2 regions of the Peribacillus frigoritolerans genome follow, and region 2 is predicted to be linked to the other one. Evidence: riboswitches for the same ligand, from Rfam matches in the RefSeq annotation. Region 2 holds a riboswitch; the other holds the start of a gene.
The links. A riboswitch is a leader RNA that binds a small molecule or an ion and turns the genes downstream of it on or off. The one in region 2 is predicted to bind S-adenosylmethionine.
Positions count from the first base shown of each region.

Region 1: another riboswitch for S-adenosylmethionine. It lies ahead of ABOA58_RS15625 (bifunctional homocysteine S-methyltransferase/methylenetetrahydrofolate reductase); the one in region 2 lies ahead of metK (methionine adenosyltransferase).

Region 1 is NZ_CP158190.1:3,187,439-3,199,067, forward strand. It holds gene ABOA58_RS15605 (2-oxoglutarate dehydrogenase E1 component) at 1-1,652, opposite strand, end outside; gene ABOA58_RS15610 (dioxygenase family protein) at 2,029-2,799, opposite strand; gene ABOA58_RS15615 (polysaccharide deacetylase family protein) at 2,874-3,641, opposite strand; gene metH (methionine synthase) at 3,744-7,193, opposite strand; gene ABOA58_RS15625 (bifunctional homocysteine S-methyltransferase/methylenetetrahydrofolate reductase) at 7,186-9,033, opposite strand; SAM riboswitch class I at 9,137-9,235, opposite strand; gene ABOA58_RS15630 (MOSC domain-containing protein) at 9,347-9,997, opposite strand; gene ABOA58_RS15635 (Ku protein) at 10,490-11,332, opposite strand; gene ligD (DNA ligase D) at 11,483-11,629, shown strand, end outside.
Region 2 is NZ_CP158190.1:4,913,802-4,925,430, reverse strand. It holds gene ABOA58_RS24275 (glycosyltransferase family 4 protein) at 1-720, shown strand, start outside; gene ABOA58_RS24270 (glycosyltransferase) at 744-2,060, shown strand; gene ABOA58_RS24265 (nucleotide sugar dehydrogenase) at 2,102-3,403, shown strand; gene pckA (phosphoenolpyruvate carboxykinase (ATP)) at 4,369-5,955, opposite strand; SAM riboswitch class I at 6,373-6,535, shown strand; gene metK (methionine adenosyltransferase) at 6,699-7,892, shown strand; gene ABOA58_RS24250 (gamma carbonic anhydrase) at 8,129-8,647, opposite strand; gene ABOA58_RS24245 (alpha/beta hydrolase) at 8,858-9,661, shown strand; gene ABOA58_RS24240 (hypothetical protein) at 9,729-10,124, opposite strand; gene ABOA58_RS24235 (class I SAM-dependent methyltransferase) at 10,260-10,832, opposite strand; gene ABOA58_RS24230 (TIGR01212 family radical SAM protein) at 10,829-11,629, opposite strand, start outside.

The DNA.
Region 1 (11,629 bases), 1.7 Mb from region 2:
GCTGGAAGTCCTTTTTCAATAATCCCAGGAGGATTACACTCTTTGGAAGCTTCCGGTTTATTTCCGGAAATTTTCGCATATGCATCTGCAAGCCTTGTATCCACTTGCTCAGCAATCGCTTTAACTTCAGCTTCAGTGAACTCGCCGGATTCAATAAGTTGTTTCCCATAAAGCTCTTTTACGGTTGGATGCTTATGGATTAATGCATACATTTCAGGTTGAGTCACCAATGGCTCATCCATTTCGTTATGGCCGAAACGTCTGTAACCGATCAGGTCGATCAAGAAATCCTTGTTGTATTTTTCACGATATAGGTTTGCAAGGTTCACAGCAGCCATACATGCTTCTGGATCATCTGCATTTACATGCACGATCGGCACTTCAAAGCCTTTTGCCAAATCACTAGCATATAAGGTTGAACGTGAATCTTCACTTTCCGTTGTAAAACCGATCATGTTATTGGCGATGATATGGATTGCGCCGCCAACTTGATAACCGCGTAAACGGCTTAAGTTAAACGTTTCAGGTACAATTCCTTCACCTGGGAATGCAGCATCACCATGAATGAGGATTGCAAGGGATTTGGAAATGTCCTGAACAGGAAATCCTTTTTCTGTACGGTCTTCTTGAGCCGCACGAGAATACCCTTCCACGATTGGACCGACTACTTCCAAGTGACTTGGGTTATTGGCAAGTGTAATCCTTGCTTTTTGTATATTAGCTTTAGTAATCTGTTTGTCCAGACCTAAATGATATTTAACATCACCCGTCCATCCATTGTTAATGCCTGTCGAACCTTCGGAAGGAACCAAATCTTTATTCGGTGAATGTTGGAATTCAGAGAAAATGACCTCATAAGGCTTTCCTAATACATGTGCAAGCACATTCAAACGTCCACGGTGAGCCATGGCAATATTCACATTACCCGTTCCGTTTTGGACAGTTTGTGAAATCATTTCATCTAAAATCGGAACCATAGCATCCAGTCCTTCAATTGAGAAACGTTTTTGCCCTACATATGTGCGGTGAAGGAATTTCTCGAAACCTTCTACTTCATTCAATCGTTTAAGTAATAGTTCTCTTTTCTCTTTTCCCACTTCCGGGAACATGTTTCCAGATTCGACCATATCAGTAAGCCATTGCTTTTCATCCAAGTCATTAACATGATGAAATTCAAAGGCTATCGTTTTTGTATAGAGTTGTTTTAGGTATTGTACGGCTTCGTATCCGTCTTTCACGTCTTCAGGTGATTCCGGACAAATAAAGTCAGCCGGTATTTTCCTTAAATCATCTGCAGTCAAGCCATATTTTTCAAAGTGAATTTGTTCAGTGTCCAGAGCTTCTTCTTTTAAAGGATAAATATTTGCAGCAAGATGCCCGTATGCACGGATATTTTCAGCTAACTTCACTGCAGACATAATTTTCTTCATTGGAAGAACTTCTCCAGTTTGTACAGTTGATGCACTTACAGTCGTTGTTTCTGCCGATACATCGAATGAAGGAGGACCTGCTACTTCAAAAAAGTTTTTCAGTTCCGGATCCACTTCTTCCGGGTTGGCTAGAAATAAATCGTATTGCTCCATGACATACCCAAGGTTTGGACCCGAAAAAGCTTTCCAGTGGTCTAATACCTTAGAATCATTGATGGTCATTTTGTAAACCCCCAAATTTTTCTCATAATTTTTTTCATTACGTTTTATCCATCCCCAAATTTCTTTCTTCTAAATTTTCCCCAAATATATGATATATATAAGATATATAATAAATAACTTTGGTTATTGAATAATAAAATTTTAAAGGATAAAACGTTTTCAGATGTTATATTAACATGTTTTTGTCGAAATATCCAAAGGTTAAACCACTTTATACAACCTTTTTTCAACTATATTTCTGCTTAATTCGTCAAAAATCGCTTTTAACTGTCTTTTTTGCTCATTTAAGTCTTTTTTTCGCTAAAAAAAGATTTTTGTATTTTTGTATAATGATTATTTTTCAGGTAAATTTAACTAGTTTGAAAACCCTTTCACCTCAATCAAACTTCCAAGCTGTTAAACTCAGATTGCCATATTGAAAGCTTCTGTGCAGGAGAGCCGCTTTTTTATTGTCATCCCCTGTGCCCATTGCGATGACCAATGGAATGAAATGCTCTTTGGATGGCACAGCCTCTGTACTATAAGGGGCGATTTTTTCATAATTGAACAAAGATTGCAAATCCCATTTCATGATTTTCTCTTCGACCCAATTCTCAAACTCGATTGCCCATCCTTCTGCAACATGCATATCTTTCTGAATTTGGGTGAAATTATGGACAATTCCACCGCTTCCTATGATCAGGACATTACTTTCCTTTAATTTCCTCAATGCCTTCCCAATTTCATACTGCTTGTCCAATGGCAGCGCAGGACTGATGGACATGGATACGGTCGGGATGTCAGCTTCGGGATACATGATATGCAAAAGCCCCCATGCTCCATGATCAAGGGGGCGCCTTTCATCAAGTTCCCCCAATACACCTATCCTGGACAATAAGGTTAAAATTCGATCTGACAGCTCAAGGCAACCCCTTGCAGGATAAGTTATCTCAAATATTTCTTCAGGATATCCTACAAAATCATAAATGACTTCATGCTTCCCTACTGCAGAAATCATTTGATCTTCATTTTCCCAATGTGCTGACAAAATAACTATGGCAGCAGGTTTCTTCATAGCTTGCATATAATCCTTCAAAAAAGAAGTGTAACTATTCTTTTCCAAAGCTAATAGCGGTGTTCCATGTGATAAAAACAATGATGGCATCATAGAAACGATAAATCCTTTCACAATGTAATCTCTATACCTATACCTTAATTTACTATAGATAAACAATGTGTTCATCAATTAAATTGCATTTTGGGGGTTGTCTCATCAATAGTATCAAAGGTATACCCCTCTTTTTTTAGGAATTCAATTATATCAGGCAATGCTTTCACTGTATTTTTCATACTATTGATATCATGCAATAAGATATTAACATGCTTTTGATTTTTCGTCCCTTTTTGTACAGCAGAAATGATTTGTCGTTCACTTATTGACGGACTGAAGCCATCTGTCGAGTCAATGGACCAATCAAAATAAATATACCCTTTTTCCTTTAGTTGTTGAAGGATTCCATTGATAATTGGTTTCGTTGACGCCTGATGCCGCAGACGATTATTCGAGCCGCCAGGAAGGCGCACAATACGGCTTTTTATCCCATACTCCTCTTGCAGCATGGTTTCAAGCCTATTCAAATCTTGAAAGAAACTCTCAGTCGATCGATAAACGATGGAATAATCATGTGTATATGAATGAAGGGCAATCGAATGACCGCGGGAAATCATTTGCTGATAGCATTCCTTTGCGTATGGCTCTTCGTTGCCTTTAACGAAAAATGTGGCTTTAACATGATAGCGGTCCAAAATATCCAATATATCCATGGTATTCAAAGATGGACCGTCATCGAATGTCAAATAGGCAATTTTCTGATTTTCCTTACTTTTTAGGAGCGGTGTCATCTCTTCAGGAACCATTGCATGAGCTTGAATGTTTTGCACAGCCACAAGAAACAAAATAATAATGAAAGAACCCGCCATGGAAAGAAATAATTTAAGCTTATTCTTCATAGATGTTGCATCCCCTTCCTTTTGACCATTAAGATGTACCAATATAGCGGTTTCATGCGCAATAAGGCAGCGGTAAAAAATACCGCTGCCTTATAATATGAATTATCGATCGACATTAAAGTAACGAGCTTCAGGATGTGCAAAAACAATGGCCGAAACGGAAGCCTCTGGTTCCATCATGCATCCTTCAGTCAATTCCACGCCAATATCTTGAGGTTGTAACAGGCGGAATAGCTTCTCCTGGTCTTCCAAATTAGGACAGGCAGGATAACCAAAAGAAAACCTTTGTCCGGTGTACTTAGCGGCAAATCGCTCTTTCATGGACATTTCAATCGGATCGCTTATACCTAAATCATCACGCATTAATTGATGAATTCTTTCCGCGAACCCTTCAGCTGTTTCGAGAGCAAGTGATTGAAGGGCGTGATTTTTCAAGAAATCACCTTCAAGCTTAAGTTTTTCTGCCCATTTTCTGATTCCTTTTCCGGCAGTGACCAGGAAGAATCCTACATAATCCATTTGCCCGGAGGAGACCGTTTTCGCGAAGTCCGCTAAACAAAGATGCGGATTCGTATCTTGCCTTGGGAATTCGAAAGTTTCCAAAACCTCTTGATGATTGTCCGGGTTGTACACCAATAGCTTATCTCCTTCGCTCTGAGCAGGGAAAAATTGATAAACTGCATGCAAGCCATAATCCGGTTCCGTCTTTAGGAATTCGATCAATTCATCAACGAGATCATTGAGCTGCACTGCTTTTTCATTCCCTTGCTTAAGCAATTCGGAAACTTTCCCTTTTAACCCCAAATGATGACCAATCAGCATTTGCCTATTTATATATGGCTGGACGACATCCAATGGATAGTTCTTCAGGACGTGACGCTTGATGTCACGTGGCATTTGAACGGGAACATCGCTTAAAGGGGCAGCTGTGGACTGCTTACGTACAGGTTTTTCCAGCGTGGCGGCAATGGCGGCATTCGCTTTCGACCTTTCTCGTTTCTCGACTAACTCTTCCAAGTACACCACTTTTTTGTCAGAGTCATGTAAAATATTCGTTACAGCCAAACCATCCATCGCATCTTTGGAATATAAAACCGGTCCTTCATATTCAGGTGATATTTTAAAATCGGTGAATTTACGCGATAATGCTGCCCCTCCCACTAATATTGGGGTATTTATTCCCGCTTGCCTTAAATCCTGTGCGGTTAAAACCATTTGCTGTGCAGATTTGACAAGTAACCCAGATAGGCCAATGATGGTTGGCTCATGTTTTCGAACCTCTTCAATGATTTGTTGCGGTGCAACCTTGATCCCTAAATCAATGACTTCATAGCCATTATTGGATAGGATGATATCCACTAGGTTTTTCCCGATATCATGCACATCTCCCTTGACAGTCGCCAACAGGATTTTCCCTTTTTTAGCGCTATCTTCAGAGTTTTCCATAAGTGGTTCAAGGTGAGATACAGCCGCCTTCATCGCTTCAGCACTCTGAAGCACCTCTGCGACAATAAGTTGATTGTCATTAAACAACCGACCCACCTCACTCATGCCATCCATCAACGGTCCATTGATGATTTCCAATGGGGTATCACCGCGCTCAATCGCTTCATTTAAATCATCAACCAATCCTTCTTTCGTTCCTTCGATAATATAGTTACCTAGACGTTCGTCCAATGGCAGGATCACACCATTATCCTTCTTCTCCGCTTTTTTTCCACGATAAAATTCGGTAAAAATCGCTAAAGTTTCAGTTGAAGTCTCAAACAGGAGTGCCTCAGCCAGTTTCACTTCCTCTTCCGGAATCAGAGCGAAACGTTCAAGTTTTTCTGTATTCACGATGGCATAATCGAGTCCCGCTTTTGTACAATGGTAAAGGAAAACTGCATTTAATATTTCCCTTCCCCTCGCTGGCAGACCGAAAGAAACGTTAGAAATGCCAAGTATCGTCAGGCATTCTGGAAACTTTTCTTTAATAGCCTTTATTCCATTCACCGTCTCTAAAGCAGATCCGATATATTGTTCATCACCTGTGCCTACAGGAAATACAAGCGGATCAAAGATGATGTCACTTTTGTTTAGACCGTATTTATTGACAAGCAGATCCACAGACCGTGTTGCCACTTCCAATTTCCGTTCAGCATCGACGGCCATCCCGATTTCATCAATGGTTCCTACGACAACGGCAGCACCATATTGATGGACTAAGGGTACTATTTTTTCAAAGCGCTCTTCACCATCTTCAAGGTTTATGGAATTAATGATCGATTTTCCTTGTGAATGTTTTAATGCTTGTTCAAGTACAACTTCATCTGTAGTATCGATGACCAATGGGACCTTCACTTTTTTGACGACCTCTTCTACGAATTCCTTCATATCGCCAAGCTCATCCCCATCAGGATCAGCAAGACAAATATCAATGACATGGGCGCCTTTTTTCACCTGGTTACGTGCAATTTCGGCTGCTGGCTCGTAATGCTTGCCGCGTATCAGCTCCTTGAATTTTCGGGAACCGATAACATTCGTCCTTTCACCTACGAATAAAGGACGCATTGAATCATCATAAATGAGCGGTTCTATGCCTGATACGGCATGACCATGGGCAGTTTCCGTAATTGTACGGGGCTTCATGCCTTCGAGGACCCTGGAAAGTTCTTTAATATGCTCTGGTGTCGTACCACAACATCCGCCAATGATATTGATCCATCCCTTTTCGGCAAATTGCTTCATTTTCTCTGCCAGGGAAGTAGGTGACTCATGATAGTGGCCTTCTTCATCAGGGAGCCCGGCATTCGGATAACAACTGATGGCACTATTCGATATATCTGCAAGTGTCCTGATATGGTCTATCATGAATTCCGGTCCTGTTGCACAATTAAGGCCGACAGCTACGGGCTTCATATGTTCAACAGATAAATAAAAAGCTTCTATGGACTGGCCGGCAAGTGTCGTGCCCATCGGTTCGATTGTTCCTGATATGATGACAGGCACATCTTTTCCCGTTTTTGCGAATGCTGCTTTGATTCCAGAAAAGGCAGCCTTGACATTAAGCATATCCTGACAGGTTTCCACCAACAGCAAGTCTACACCGCCATCCAAGAGACCCAGTGCCTGTTCTTCATAAGAATCGGTTAAAATGTCAAAAGTCGTTCCGCCCGTTACGGATAGCGTTTTTGTAGTGGGGCCCATCGAGCCAGCTACATACCTTGGCCACTCCTCATTGGAATACTTTTCACAAGCTTTAACGGCAAGCTCAGCTGAAATTTTATTTAGCTTGTAGGCAATCGTGCTTATTTGGTATTCCTCAAGAACGATGCTGGTCGCTCCAAAGGTATTTGTTTCAATGATATCTGCGCCCGCTGCTAAATATTTTTCATGAATGGTTTGGATGATTTCCGGTTGCGTCAGTGATAAATATTCATTGCAGCCCTCGAATTGTTCCCCGCCAAAATCGTCTGCTGTCAAATTCTCCGCTTGAAGCATGGTTCCCATCGCCCCATCAAGTAGGAGAATCTTAGAATTTAACTGATCTTGAATCGCTTTTTTATTCATGTACTGCCACCTCTGATGTCTGTTTACTATCGACTTTTCTAATATATTTCGTAAGTTCCGCCGTCATTTCATAGCGAAGGAACGGAGTGATTAAATATATGCCCTTGAATTTTTCCCTTGCCGCGTCCACCAGTTCCCGCGCGATATTAACCCCTTCCATCCTAGACTTTACAGGGTCATCCCCCGCTAAAGCCATGGCCCTTCTTACGTTATCGGGCAATTTAATGCCTGGGATCTCATTATGGATGAATTCTGCGTTCCGGGTGCTTGTCAAAGGCATGATACCGATGAAAATCGGGGTTTCTAAATGTTTTGTAGCTTCATGTACTTCTTCGATTTGCTCCACCGAATAAATTGGCTGTGTCAAAAAGGATTGAGCACCGCAGGAAATCTTCTTTTCCATTCTCAGTACGGCTTTATCCAGATATTTCACATTGGGATTAAACGCTGCCGCAATTTTAAAATTCGCCCGTTGACCCAAACTTTGACCGGAATAGGAAAGACCTTCATTAAATTGTTTGACCATGCTTATAAGGTCAAAGGAAGATAAATCATAAACCGAAGTGGCACCAGGGAAGTCCCCTATTTTTGAAGGATCTCCGGTGATGATCAATAATTCATTCAGCCCCACCGTCTGCAGACCCATTAAATGTGACTGCAGGCCAATCAAATTTCGATCACGGCATGTTATATGCACCATCGGATTAATATTCAATTGGTTCTTTAGTAAGTTAGCCAGTGCATCATTCGATATCCTTGGTGAGGCAAGTGAATTATCCGCTAATGTAATGGAATCGACCCCTGCTTTTTTCAAAACCTCAGCACCGGTCATGAAGCTCTCTATTCCCAGCTTTTTCGGTGGATCAAGTTCAACTAGGATCGTCCTTTCCGTCTTGGCCTTTTCGTACAGTGGAAGTTCCAATTCTCTTTCGTTCACTTCAATTATTTCTATTTCACGGGGTTTCGTAATTTTCTCTTTTACAGGAGCAAAACTTCCAATTGCATTCTTTACAGCTTGAATATGCAGTGGAGTCGTTCCACAGCACCCACCTATGATAGCGGCACCTTGCTCACGAAGTTCCAGGGCACTTGAACCGAAATATTCCGGCACAGCTTTATAGACGAGCCTTCCATCCACATAATCCGGGAGGCTGGCATTAGGGTATATGGCAATCGATGCATCCTTCGGCAAGCTCACTTCTTCCAAGGCCCGGATCATATGATGTGGACCGAGACGGCAATTCACCCCAACAACATCGGCACCCAATTGCTCGAGTTTTTGAAAGGCTTCATTTAAATGGATTCCATTTTGAAGATTACCCAGTTCATGCATCGAAACATTTGCGATGATCGGCAATCCGGTTTCATTTTTTACGATTTGCAGGACGGTTTCCAGCTCTTCCAGGTCATAAAATGTTTCCAAGAGAATCCCATCAGGGTTTTCCATCAACAGACTGTATAGCTGTTCACGAAACCCCCGTTTAATCTCTTCCATGCTTAAATCCGATTTCCTGATACTCCGCTGTGCCCCTATGGTACCGAAGACATACGCATTTCCTTTTGCCGCTTTTTTAGCAAGAATGACTCCCTGGCGGTTGATTCTGCTAACTTCATCTTCAAGTCCATACCGTTTCAATTTGTTGAAATTGGCTCCGTATGTATTTGATTGAAGGATATCTGCACCAGCTTCGAGATAGGCACGGTGGATGGACTCTATTTGATTTGGATTCGTGCAGTTTAATTCCTCATAACATTGATCGATGCCATTTGAGTACAATAAGGTCCCCATTGCCCCTTCCCCAACCAACATTCTTTCTTTCACTTCTTTACGAAAATTCATCATTACACCCTCTCTCAAAAACAGTCCTGTTTTTGTCGTATTTTATGAGTATGAGAGAAAAGGAAAAAAACCTTCTCAAAGAAGAAGGTTTTTTGAAACATTCTCCTCATCTATCAAGCTCTGCTTGCTGGATTTAGCACCTTTGCCTAAGCTGGTTGCTGAGGTTTCTTCGGGCCAGTCCCTCCACCTCTCTCGATAAGATCCATTTATATAATTTTCACAAGATTTCAAAATTAGATTATATTTAATTTACATTAATAATCTGTCAATTTCAATACCTGATCGACATTTTTTTCACTTTTGCAAAAATGATTCAATCTTTTGCGGCTTTAACCCTCTTCAATATTCTTTGTTTCCAGTCTTCCGCTAACGAGTCTAGAGTAAGTAAAGCCTTAGCGCCTTCCAGGCCATCTCGTTTATGAAGGATTACCTCTGCTGCATAATGAACTGAAATTTTTTCTTGCAAACGATCTATCAGCACGATTTCGTTTTGCTTATTTATCGTTCCTTCTTGAAGTACTCTTGCAAAATATCCAGTGAAACTCGTTTTCAGCACGAGTTCCAAAAACTTAGGTTCTTGATTGAAGTGGGAAATGGTCGAACAAGGTATCCTTCCCTGGTTAATTTGAACAATCACTTCGCCTATTTGATAAATATCGCCGATATACGTGGCTTCTTCCCTCATCCCCGCTACAGTTAAATTTTCACCGAATGCTGGGATATCCATCTTTTTAGAGAATTTTTCATTCCATAATGAATAATGCTCAAAGGGGTAAAAGCACAAAGCCCTATCAGGACCTCCATGGAACTTTACATTACCTACCCCATCACCAATTATGCCTGATTTAGTCACTGTCACATTATCATGTGCTTGTTTATCCATGGCAGAAAAGATATCGACATTCGAAAAAATTTCCTGTTTCGGCTTTCCGGCATGAAGTGATTTGATTTTTCCATTTTTCATTTTGCATCTTCCATTCATATTTAATTTATATCATCCTATATGTATAAATTATACTAAAAATCCATTTATTCTGTAGCTTTTTATAAGTATATGAAGTGAAAAAGCCACATGAGCCGTTAAATGGGCGAAATATCATTGATTTCCAGAAAAATTCATAGGATAGTTTCAGTAATTTTGTTGCTATTTCAGAATTAAATATGGTAGAATATGAACACAATATATAGTCGAAAACTACAACCGTTCGCCTATATGTTGATTTTCACGATTGAATTCCTCATTGTCGCTCTTTAGGGAGCGAATTTTTTTTGCTTTCATTAATATCCACTAATTCCCTGTAATTCCATTCAGTTTCTTGCATCGTGATCGACTTACCTATTTGTACTTTCTTCCCTCCTTATCAAGTCCCTTTCATTTCCTTATTAGAAGCCTGATTCCTTGCAAAAACAAGCAGAAAGCCGAGCGACATCATGCGTCTTCCGCTCAGCTTCCTGTTTACGCTTGTTTCTTTTTTTTCGGTGCCGCTTTCTTTCGGGTCGTCTTTTTCTTTTCCGGTTCATCATGTTTTGTACGGTCTATGGATGCCTGTAATGCCTCCATTAAATCGGTTACATTGTTGGAAACTGGTTCTTTTGTTTTCGCTGTAATCGTCGTCTGTCCCGTTTTCTTTGATTCAATCAATTCTAGTAACGCGGTTCGATAGTCATCGGTGTATTTTGTCGGATCGAAAGTAGTCGTTAATTGATCTATCAATAATACGGCAGTATCGATTTCTTTTTTTACAATGGTATCATTGGCAGGGATATTCGGAACATCCGCTGTGGAGCGGACTTCATCCGGATAATGAATCGTTTCCATCACCAAGGTATTATCAACGACTCGGATAACCGCCATTTGTTCTTTAGAGCGAATGATGATTTTTGCCAACCCCACCTTATTCGATTCCTTGAGGGCCTGCCTCAAAAGGGAATAAGCTTTTATCCCCCCGTCATTAGGGGACATGTAATAACTCCGGTTAAAATAAATGGGATCTATTTCTTCAATTTTAACGAAATCCACGATTTCCACGGCTTTTTCTTCGTTTTGTTTTTTCAGTTGCTCCAGTTCATTGTCTTCCAATACAACAAACTTTCCCTTTGTATACTCAAAAGCGCGGACTATATCATCCTTCCCCACTTCTTTCTCGCATACCGGACAAACCTTTTCGTATTTAATCGGTGAATGACATTCCTTATGCAACGTCCTTAAAGATATATCCTTATCCTCCGTTGCAGCATGAAGTTTAATCGGAATGTTCACCAAACCGAATGATATGCTCCCCTTCCACATCGTATGCATATTCGTCACCTCATAACTTATTTTTAATGAGAAGAACAATTTTATTATTCCCCTTTGTTCAAAAAAAACCGAAAAAACAATTGCCAACTCTAACACTTCGTTTTTTTGGCAAAATAATGTTATCAATTATTTGCGGAGGTAAATACAAAAATGAAACCGATGCTGCCTACCTATTACCCTGAAGCCCCCAACTCCAAGGATTGGCGTTATGAAGTCAAATATGACGGCTTTAGGGCTATATTAACGATAGACTCCGATACCATAAGCATTTCGAGTCGGAATGAGAAGGAATTATCA
Region 2 (11,629 bases):
CTGGAAAGGAAGCTATATCGGCATTCAGATTTCATTATCATCAATAGTCCTGGTTTCAGGGATTATATCGTTGCAAAGGGAGTCAAGGAGGAGGCCATCCAATACATCCCCAATTCGCTTACTGCGGATGAGCTGACTTTAAAGAATTTGCTTACACCCGTATCGGAAAAGGTAATCAAGGTCGTTTATGCGGGGAATATCGGACTGGCCCAGGACTTGAAAAAACTGATAGCCGTAGCTGAAAAGCTAAGGGAACATAAACAAATCGAATTCTCGATGATTGGATATGGATATCGGATATCCGAAGTGGAGAAGGAGATAAGCTCTAGAGGGCTGACAAATATTAAGATGATTAATGCGATGAATCGAAGAGTGACTCTTCATGAAGTTTCAACGTCCCATATTGCCTATGTGAGCTTGGTTGAAAAGGAAGTCTTCAATAAGGTGCTGCCTGGTAAAATCATCGATTATATGTGTGTCGGAATACCCATTGTCGGAGATGTGGACGGCAGGGCCAAGAAGATGCTATCTGAGGCGAAATGCGGGTTGGTAGCAGAGAGCAGAAATGTTGATGAAATCTGTCAGCATATATTGACAATGGCCTCAGATCCAGCTCTTCGTGAAGAACTGGGGGAAAACGGTCATCGGTATGCTAAACAACATTTTCAATGGTCTAAAAATATTAAAGGTCTCATCAACGTGATGGAAGCCTCAGGCTGAAAAATCCGGAAGTGGAGGACAACATGGCGAAGAAAGTATGTATGTTCGTGTGGAATCACTTTACGAACGATGCGAGGGTTCTAAGAGAATGCACAGCACTTACTGAAGCGGGTTATGAAGTCGATTTAATTGCCATTCATAATTGGAAAATCGAGGGTTTGGCCAAAAAGGAGAAACACCAAAATGGTTTCTCGGTCACCAGGGTGAATAACCGCTGGGAGGCGCTTCATAAGATTCTCAGGATCGTAGGCAAATTGAAGAAAAAGAAGTTTGAAATCGTTCTATTGGCCTTATTGGTCTGGAATACGTTGTGGAATTTGAACTTGATCAACGGCTGGTTGGGATCGGCAATACTGTTCGGTTCCCTTGCACTCCTAGCGATGGGCACCGTGATGATCACTAAAACGAAGCTGCCGACACTATTAACGAGGAGCTACATTTTTGGTCAAATGATCTATCATGGCCGGAAAAGGAAATATGATTTTTACCATTCGAATGACTTGAATACGCTCTTGCAGGGAGCGATCAGCAGTAAATGGTTGAGAAGGAAAAAGCTGATTTATGACTCACATGAGGTACAAACGAGCAGGACGGGATATAATAGCCGGATTTACGGGATGATGGAGAAATTCCTATTAATGTTCGTTGATGAAATGATTGCCGAAAACCATACGAGAGCTAAGTATAACGAAGACTTATATGGTCTATATCCCAAGGTGGTCCATAACTACCCGATTCCAACCAATCCTGAGGAAAGTACGGCCGTGAATTTGCATGAGCTGCTCGATTTGCCAGAGAATGAACCGATATTGTTATACCAAGGCGGCGTTCAAATGGGAAGAGGGTTAGAGCAATTGGTTGATGCTGTACCGATGATCGAGGGCGGGACGGTAGTTTTTATCGGGGATGGAAGGATCAAGGATGAATTAATGAAAAAAGTAAGCGACATGAATCTGGAGCATCGTGTGAAGTTCCTGCCGAAGGTTCCGGTCGACGAGCTGCTCCATTATACAAAAAATGCGTATTTAGGTTTTCAAATATTGAATAATGTCTGCTTTAATCACTACTCCGCTTCTTCAAATAAATTGTTTGAATACATGATGAGCGGTGTTCCTGTGGTTGCCTGCAGCTTTCCTGAAATTCAAAAGGTTGTCGATACGGAAAAAATCGGTGTGTGTGTCGATTCACATGATCCAAAATCAATTGCCGAAGGTGTCAATTACTTATTGAAGCATCCTGAAAAAAGGGCGGAAATGAGCCAAAACTGCCTGAAGGCGCGACAAAAATACAATTGGAAACAAGAGAAGGAAATCTTTATCGAAATCTATCAAACAGCCTAACAAATTTGAGTGTAGCAGAAAAATAGATAGGAGTGGTTTATATGAAACTTTGTACAATCGGACTTGGTTATATAGGACTTCCAACTTCTTTAATGTTTGCGAAACACGGTGTCGATGTTGTCGGCGTGGATATCCATCCTGAGATTATTTCCAATTTGAATAGCGGCAGGCTCCATATCGAAGAACCAGGATTGGAGGAGGTATTGCAAGAAGTGCTTACTACCAATAAGTTCCGGGCTACGTTAAGCCCGGAACATGCGGATGTTTTCATCATCGCGGTACCTACTCCAAATAAAAAGGACATGCATCAATCCTGTGATTTAACTCATGTCATGGATGCAACCTCAAACATTCTTCCTTTTATCAAAAAAGGGAATGTCATCATTATCGAATCGACGATAGCGCCAAGAAGCATGGATGATCATATTAAACCGATGATTGAGAGGACGGGCCTTACCATCGGAAAAGACATTTTCCTCGTTCATTGTCCGGAACGCGTTTTACCTGGAAGGATTCTTGAAGAGTTGGTTCATAATAACCGTATCGTCGGGGGCATCACGGAAACATGCTCATATAAAGGAAGTCTTGTTTACAAAACCTTCGTTCAAGGGGAGATCATTCAGACGGATGCGAAAACGGCTGAAATGTCCAAACTGATGGAAAACACCTTCAGGGATGTCAATATCGCCCTTGCGAATGAGCTGACGAAAATCTGTTTCGAGCTGGACATCAATGTTTTGGATGTCATATCGATGGCAAACAAACACCCTCGTGTCAATATACACCAACCAGGACCAGGAGTTGGCGGCCATTGTTTAGCGGTCGATCCGTATTTCGTCGTTGCAAAGGCACCAGAGCAAGCGAGAATCATTAAATTGGCCCGCGATACCAACGTATCGATGCCTTATTATATCGTTAATTCCGTAAGGATGATGCTAGAGGGGATCCGGAAGCCAAAAGTAGCTGTTTTCGGTCTTGCATACAAAGGAAATGTAGATGATATTCGTGAAAGCCCAGCCATTGATGTCGTCAATATCTTGATGGGGATGGAAAACATGGATGTATCCTTGCATGACCCGCATGTCCAATCTGGAAAGATGCCAGTCGTATCAGTGGAAGACGCTGTAAATGATGCCGACTTGATACTTGTCCTGACCGACCATGATGAATTTAAACAAATGGATTATGATAATCTATCAAATCTCATGAGAAATAAATTGATTTTGGATACACGCAATTGCATTGATGCAACTAAAACAGATGTCCCGGTGGCCAACCTGGGCAATATATATCAATACAAAACGATGTCCATGAAAAAAGCCAGGAATAAAGCGATCATTTAAAAAAAACTTGGACAAAAAAATCCATATTGGAATAAGGATTAAGGGGCGCTGACTATGACAGTGCCCTTTTTCCAATGAAGATAAGGACCATGCAAGAGTTGGTCCTTTCAGACTGTAGAAACGTTCCAGTTGGTTTCAGAAATTCAGCTTCCTTTCCGCCAAACAATCTGGCTGGGGCTTGGCTGGCCAGATATTAGGCCGTTGCCGGCGTTATTCGACCTAGAACGAACTATTGACCTAAGACGCCGTTAATCGACCTCCAGTGCACTATATTCGGCAGTTGTCGCCGTTAATCGACCTCCAGTGCACTATATTCGACCGTTCACTGCAGTTAATCGACCTCCAGGGCACTATATTCGACCGTTGTCGCCGTTAATCGACCTCCAGGGCACTATATTCGACCGTTCACTGCAGTTAATCGACCTCCAGTGCACTTTATTCGACCGTTCACTGCAGTTAATCGACCTCCAGGGCACTATATTCGACCGTTGTCGCCGTTAATCGACCTCCAGTGCACATTATTCGGCCGTTGTCGCCGTTAATCCACCTCCAGTGCACATTATTCGGCCGTTGTCGCCGTTAATCGACCTCCAGGGCACTATATTCGACCGTTGTCGCCGTTAATCGACCTCCAGGGCACTATATTCGACCGTTGTCGCCGTTAATCGACCTCCAGGGCACTATATTCGACCGTTGTTGCCGTTAATCCACCTACACTACACATTATTCGGCCGTTCACAAATTTATTCGATCTACACCTCACTATTCGGACTACTCGCTGATGTATCTAGCGGGGTCTTGGATAGCCAGTTGCAGGATTGTAGCAAATTTCTGGGGATTCCATTCAAAAAGTAAACCATGAAGGTTAACCAAGTAATGTTTTGAAATCATGGTTCGGGAATGAGACATTTCTTGTCGACAAACTGAAAAGACCAAGCAAGAGCTTGGTCCTTTTGTGTAATTTATTAAGCTGTCGGTCCGCCAAGTTCTTCGATTTCACTTGGAACGCTGCCGAATTTCTTGAAGTTAGCACGGAATTGTGCGGCAAGGTCCGTTGCTGCTTCTTTATAAGCGGCAGGATCTGCCCAAGTCTTGATTGGCTGAAGCACTTCATCAGGAACACCAGGAACATGAAGCGGGATATCCAAGCCGAAGATATCATCTTTGATCGTTTCGATGTTCGCTAATTCACCTTCAAGTGCCGCTTGTACCATTGCACGAGTGTAAGCAAGTTTCATACGGCTTCCAGTTCCGTATGCTCCGCCAGTCCATCCAGTGTTGACAAGATATACCTTTGCATTGTGCTCGTCAATTTTATCACCAAGCATCTCAGCATAGCGTTGAGCTGGAAGCGGTAAGAATGGTGATCCGAAGCAAGTGGAGAATGTAGCTTCCGGTGAAGTTACGCCTCTTTCAGTACCAGCCAATTTACTAGTGTATCCACTTAGGAAGTGGAACATTGCCTGTTCTTTGGAGAGCTTGCTGATTGGAGGCAGAACGCCTGAAGCATCAGCTGTTAAGAAAATGATTGTATTTGGGTGTCCTGCAATACTTGGGTTCACGATGTTATCGATCGCTTGCATTTGGTAAGCAGCACGAGTGTTTTCAGTCAATGAACTGTCATCATAGTTCGCTTCACGTGTATCCGGATCAACAACAACATTTTCCAATACGGCACCGAAACGGATTGCATCGAAAATTTGTGGTTCTTTTTCACGTGAAAGATTGATCGTTTTCGCATAGCAGCCGCCTTCGATGTTGAATACGCCGTTAGAAGACCAGCCGTGCTCGTCATCGCCAATCAGTTTACGGCTAGTGTCTGCTGATAAAGTTGTTTTGCCTGTACCGGACAGTCCGAAGAATAAAGCGACGTCCCCTTCACGTCCTACGTTAGCAGAGCAATGCATTGGAAGGATTCCAGCCTCTGGAAGTAAGTAGTTCATGATCGAGAAGATCGATTTTTTCATTTCTCCTGCATATTCCGTTCCGCCGATCAGGATGGTACGGCGTTCAAATGAAACGATGATGAAAGTTTCGGAAGTGGTTCCGTCCACTTCTGGGTCTGCTTTGAAGTTAGGTGCAGAAAGGATTGTGAATTCAGCTTCGTGACCTCTTAGTTCCTCTTCATTTGGACGGATGAACAAAGTATGGGCGAAAAGGTTATGCCAAGCATATTCATTAACAACACGGATTGGAAGACGAGATGATTCGTCTGCACCAGCGAAACCTTTAAAAACAAAAATCTCTTCTTTTGCTTTTAGGTAGTCAACTACTTTATTATATAGTTTATTGAACACATCTTCGGAAATTGGCTGGTTCACTGAACCCCAATCGATTTTATCTTTAACGGATGCTTCTTCCACGATAAATTTATCTTTAGGTGAACGACCAGTATATTTGCCAGTTTCAGCTTTTACTGCGCCTGTTGATGTTAAAACGCCTTCATTTCTGCTTAATACTTTTTCGACCAATTGAGGAACTGAAAGTTGAGTTTGCACATTGTTTCCTGTTAATAACTGGTGTAACTCATTAGAAACATCTACAGAATTCATATATGAGGTACCTTCCTTTGTTTAAGTTTTTAGATTACAATTAGTATAACACATTCATTTAAATAGTCTATACTATTTCTTCTAATTTGTGATTATTTTCAGTTGGTCGCGTTAATCATTTATTCCGGCAGGAACCGAGTCAGGATTTAACACATATACTTTAATGAAGTCAATTTTATTTTAATAGGAAGTAAGTAAGCAATATATTTCCAATGGTGAAGTCGTTTTTCGTTTGCTTAATACTTATTATTAATGGCAATTTTCAACATTTCTATTCGTATTTTGCATTGTAAACCCTTCTAAGGCGCTGTATCAACATGTTTTTCAAATGAACGCCATACTGGGCGGAAATGTTCTTTTTAGAAAAGCATTGACAAATTCCAAGCAGATACGATAATATCTTAAATTGTACGGATTCTCTTATCCCGAGTTGGTGGAGGGACAGGCCCTTTGAAACCCAGCAACCTGCCATATTGAACTTGACTCCAAGATCGATCGCCGAAAATAAAGCGAAGATCTTCAAGGAATAGTGGTGATGGTGCTAACCTGAGCAAGGTAAAAAACCCTTGAACGATAAGAGTGAAAGGATAGAAGACAGAATTTTAAACCTTTCCTCATTTGCCAGGGAAGGTTTTTGTGTTTTTTATAAGTAATTCTGTGTCTATAGTTGAAACTAATGAGGGAAACGAGTTCCGTAAAAAACAGGCTTATGCCTACAACATACTAACTTCCAAGGAGGAAATATGATGTCAAAGAAACGTCTATTTACTTCTGAATCTGTTACAGAGGGCCATCCGGACAAAATTTGTGATCAGATTTCAGATTCCATTTTAGATGCTATCCTAGCTAAGGATGCAAATGCACGTGTTGCGTGTGAAACTAGTGTAACAACAGGTCTTGTACTTGTTGCTGGTGAAATTACAACGTCCGCTTACGTGGATATTCCGCGTATCGTTCGTGATACGATTAAAGGAATTGGCTACACACGTGCGAAATACGGTTTCGATGCTGAAACTTGTGCCGTGTTGAGTTCCATTGATGAGCAGTCTGCCGATATCGCAGCTGGTGTCGATAAAGCATTGGAAGCTCGTGAAGGAAACATGTCTGAGGAAGAAATCGATGCAATCGGTGCAGGGGACCAAGGTCTTATGTTCGGATTTGCTTGTAATGAAACAGAAGAGCTTATGCCGCTTCCGATTTCATTGGCGCATAAACTTTCATTCCGCTTGGCTCAAGTTCGTAAAGATGAAACTCTTGCTTACCTACGCCCTGATGGTAAAACACAGGTAACAGTGGAATATGATGAGAATAACCGTCCCGTACGTGTAGATACGATCGTTATCTCTACACAGCATGATGCAGAAATTACACTTGAACAAATTCAAGCAGATCTAAAAGAACATGTGATCAAAGCTGTCGTTCCAGCTGAATTGATCGATGCTCAAACTAAATACTTCATCAACCCTACTGGCCGTTTCGTAATTGGCGGACCTCAAGGGGATGCTGGTCTTACTGGACGTAAAATCATAGTCGATACTTACGGCGGATACGCTCGTCATGGCGGCGGTGCATTCTCTGGTAAGGATGCTACTAAAGTTGACCGTTCTGCTGCATACGCTGCTCGTTACGTTGCGAAAAACATCGTGGCAGCAGGCCTTGCCGACAAAGCGGAAGTTCAATTGGCATACGCAATTGGTGTGGCAGAGCCTGTATCGATTTCAATTGATACGTTCGGAACTGGTACAGTTAGCGAAGAAGTCCTTGTTGACCTAGTTCGCGCCAACTTCGACCTTCGTCCAGCTGGCATCATCAAAATGCTTGACCTTCGTCGCCCGATCTACAAACAAACAGCTGCATACGGACACTTTGGCCGTACAGATGTCGATCTTCCATGGGAACGTACGGACAAAGCAGAAACATTAAAAGCACAAGCGTAAATCATATAAAAAAGGTGTCCCGCAATTTGCGGGGCACCTTTTTTTGTGGATTAATTTTACCCTCAGCGGGAATAATTCAAGAAATCCCAAAGAAATATAAAATATGTGCAAAACTCGTGAGTTAAGGTCGTTTACAAGTTTGTTTGGGTCATCTACTCGTGAGGTTGAAGCGTTACTCATGAATTTGGAACGTTTACTCGTGAGTTTGAGTACAATACTCGTAACTTTCAGTTAATTCACTTTATTCGTTCCGCCGTTTTATAGTATTGTCCTTTTTCGGCATATTCGCGAACGATGCGTTCCATATCCTGGCGATCTTCTTCGTTGATTTCGCGAATGACTTTAGCTGGGCGTCCGAATGCCAGCATGTTCGGTGGAATGACTTTACCTTGGGGAACGAGACTGCCGGCACCGATGAAGGCCCCTTCGCCGATTTCGGCTTCATCAAGTACAATCGATCCCATGCCGATCAGAGCTCCTTTACGGACTTTACAGCTATGTAAAATGACCTGATGGCCAATGGTTACTTCATCCTCGATGATCAATGGATTATTTGGGCTTTGGTGCAGGACGCTGTTATCCTGTATACTGACTTTTTTCCCGATGATGGTTGGGGATACATCACCGCGAATGACGGAATTGAACCAAATTGATGTTTCGTCGCCAATTTTGACATCACCTGTCACGACAGCATTCTCAGCAATATAAGCGCTTTCGGCGATTTCAGGTTCTTTGCCTTTATACGGATAAATAATCATTTTCAATCATTTCCTTTCCGAAGTGAGTGTTTTTATGTATTATTTTAATATACCGTATGCATATACACTTGGCTATTTATAATAGCAATGTACAACTTGTTAGATTTCTTTTTTGTCGAAAATCACGAATATGGTTATAATTTATATATATTATTTTAACTATCATGGATCGTACACAACAAGTGAAAAGTGAAAGGGGGATTTCGAATGTGGAAATGGGAGACAGAAGGAGACGCAAAGGGCGTCATTGTCATCATTCATGGGGCAATGGAACATCACGGACGTTATAAGTGGGTAACACAAATGTGGCTTTCGGCTGGATACCATGTCGTCATGGGCGACCTTCCTGGGCAGGGTATGACTACTCGCGCCTACCGGGGACATATCGATTCCTTTGATGAGTATTTGGACGAAGTGAAAAGCTGGATAGAAGAGGCTTACGAATATTCGTTGCCGGTCTTTTTACTTGGACACAGCATGGGTGGTTTGATTTCGATACGCCTTCTTCAGGAAGAGGAATGGGACATTGCAGGGGTAATTCTTTCTTCTCCATGCTTGGGCCTCGTGACGAAGCCGCCGAAGTTCCTTACAACCATCTCGCATGGTTTGAACATCGTGATGCCTAAGTTCAGGGTTGAATCTGGATTGACACCTGAAATGGCGACGAGAAGCGCAGAAATCCGTGAATCCGATAGAAACGATACATTATATATCACAAGGGTTTCGGTTCGCTGGTATCGCGAGCTTGCACAGGCTATGAAGGATGCTTTTGAAGAGATTCCTGAATTTCAGGATGTGCCGCTTTTGGTCATGCAGGGTGGAGATGACCGAGTCGTGAACAAGAAGGCGGTTCGTGAGTGGTTTAATTATAACTTGGCCAGTGAAAAGCAATATAAGGAATGGCCGAAGCTATATCATGAAATCTTCAATGAACCAGAGCGTGATGATGTATTTCAATATGCACTGAGTTTTGTTGAAAACCGTTTAAAAATATTAGGGTATGTCGTTTGATCAGTACATACTTCAGGATAAATAAAAAACTGCCGAGGTTAGACCTTCGGCAGTTTTTTTATTTGAATCAGCCTGCGTTTTTAAGCAACTCGTTCGACTTGATCACCGGTGCCCAGAAAGTAACCGGGTACATAAATTGGTTCAAGTGTGTAAGTTCTTTTTTATTGGATAATGCGGTTGATAGAAGATAAATGGATTTGAAGGTTAAGTCATTGGCGAATAGGTCCAAAAGCGTCGCTTTCATATTCATGATCGCTTCATGGTTTTGAGTGGAAATCATTAAATCGAGCTGTGGCAGGAACCTATCAAAATGGTGATCGAATTGTTTGAGGTCCTCCATGGTTTTTTGGTTTTCTGTCAACGAGTTAAGCGAGCTGACAAACTCCCCGTATTGTTCACTTGAATCCCTTTTGATTTTTTCAGACAATATATCCGTCAGTAATGAAGTAGGCAAATGTTCCATTTTCTGCACCCTCTTATCTATTTTCTATCATTATAATCATTATAGACGAAAAATTCAAAATGTTGTGATTGGTAATTCTGCTTCTGCGAGTTGGGATTGAAAAAACACCGTTCGAACAGAACGGTGTCAGATTTATCATCTCTTTTCAATCGCGACAATGAATGGCGGATTGTTTGATTGGTTGATGAACCCGTATTTCAGGATATGGGCTTTCTGTTGAGGGAAGTTCTGTACATAATCCATCAATGCATCCCGTTCTGCCGATCCCCCTGGATGACCATGGTAAATGACGAGGATGATGATGCCTTCAGGCGCCAGCAGTTCGAATAGCTGTTCAATGGCTGATATCGTCGTATCGGCTTGGGTGATGATTGATTTGTCACCGCCAGGAAGGTAGCCCAGGTTTAATATGGCACCCGTGACCTTTCCGGAATGCTCTTTCCCGATGTATTTGCTCAAATGTTGATGCCCATCGTGAATGAGGGTGCAGCACTCTTGTAAATTCTCGGCCTTTAGTTTCGCCGCTGTGGTTTGGATCGCTTCTTTCTGAATATCAAAACTATAGACATGCCCGTTTTCACCTGTAAGTCCTGCAAGAAAGACCGTATCAAAACCGTTGCCCATCGTGCAATCAATGGTTATATCCCCGGGATGGACCGCTTTTTCAAGCAGAATCCTGGCGAATGGCAAAATTCGGTCAAGCTTCATGATTGTACCTCCGTATGATGATTTTTTCCTTGCCAGCTGTTACGGCGTTTCAATTCGGCATCAATGGCGTTCAAGACATCCCATTTATTGACGCTCCACATTGGACCGATCATCAAATCGATCGGACCGTCACCCGTAATGCGGTGAACGATCATTTCTGGAGGGATTATTTCCAGCTGGTCACATACCAGGCTGACATAATCGTCACGGTCAAGAAACTCGAGCAGGCCTTTTTCGTATTGTTTGACCATCGGTGTCCCTTTTAATAAATGAAGTAAATGGATCTTTATCCCCTGCACATCGAGTTTGGCAACTTCCCGGGCTGTTTCCAGCATCATGCCGTAATCTTCCTGAGGAAGGCCATTGATGATATGGGAGCATATGCGGATCCCATGTTTCCGCAGTTTATCGACGCCTTCTTTGTAGCTATCGAAGTCATGGGCACGGTTGATCATCGTCGCGGTCTTTTCATGAACTGTCTGGAGACCCAGCTCCACCCAAAGGTAGGTCCGTTCGTTCAATTCGGCTAAATACTCGACTACATCATCTGGAAGGCAATCCGGACGTGTCGCAATGGAGAGACCGACGACACCCTCCTGGGTCAATACACTTTCATATTTCTCGCGAAGTTCTTCCACTGGGGCATGCGTATTCGTGAACGCTTGGAAATAGGCCATATATTTTCCATCTTTCCATTTGTGATGCATCCGTTCGCTGATCTTCTTAAACTGGACGTCGAGGGGTTCAACCCTGTTGCCCGCAAAGTCACCAGAGCCTGAGGCACTGCAGAAGGTACA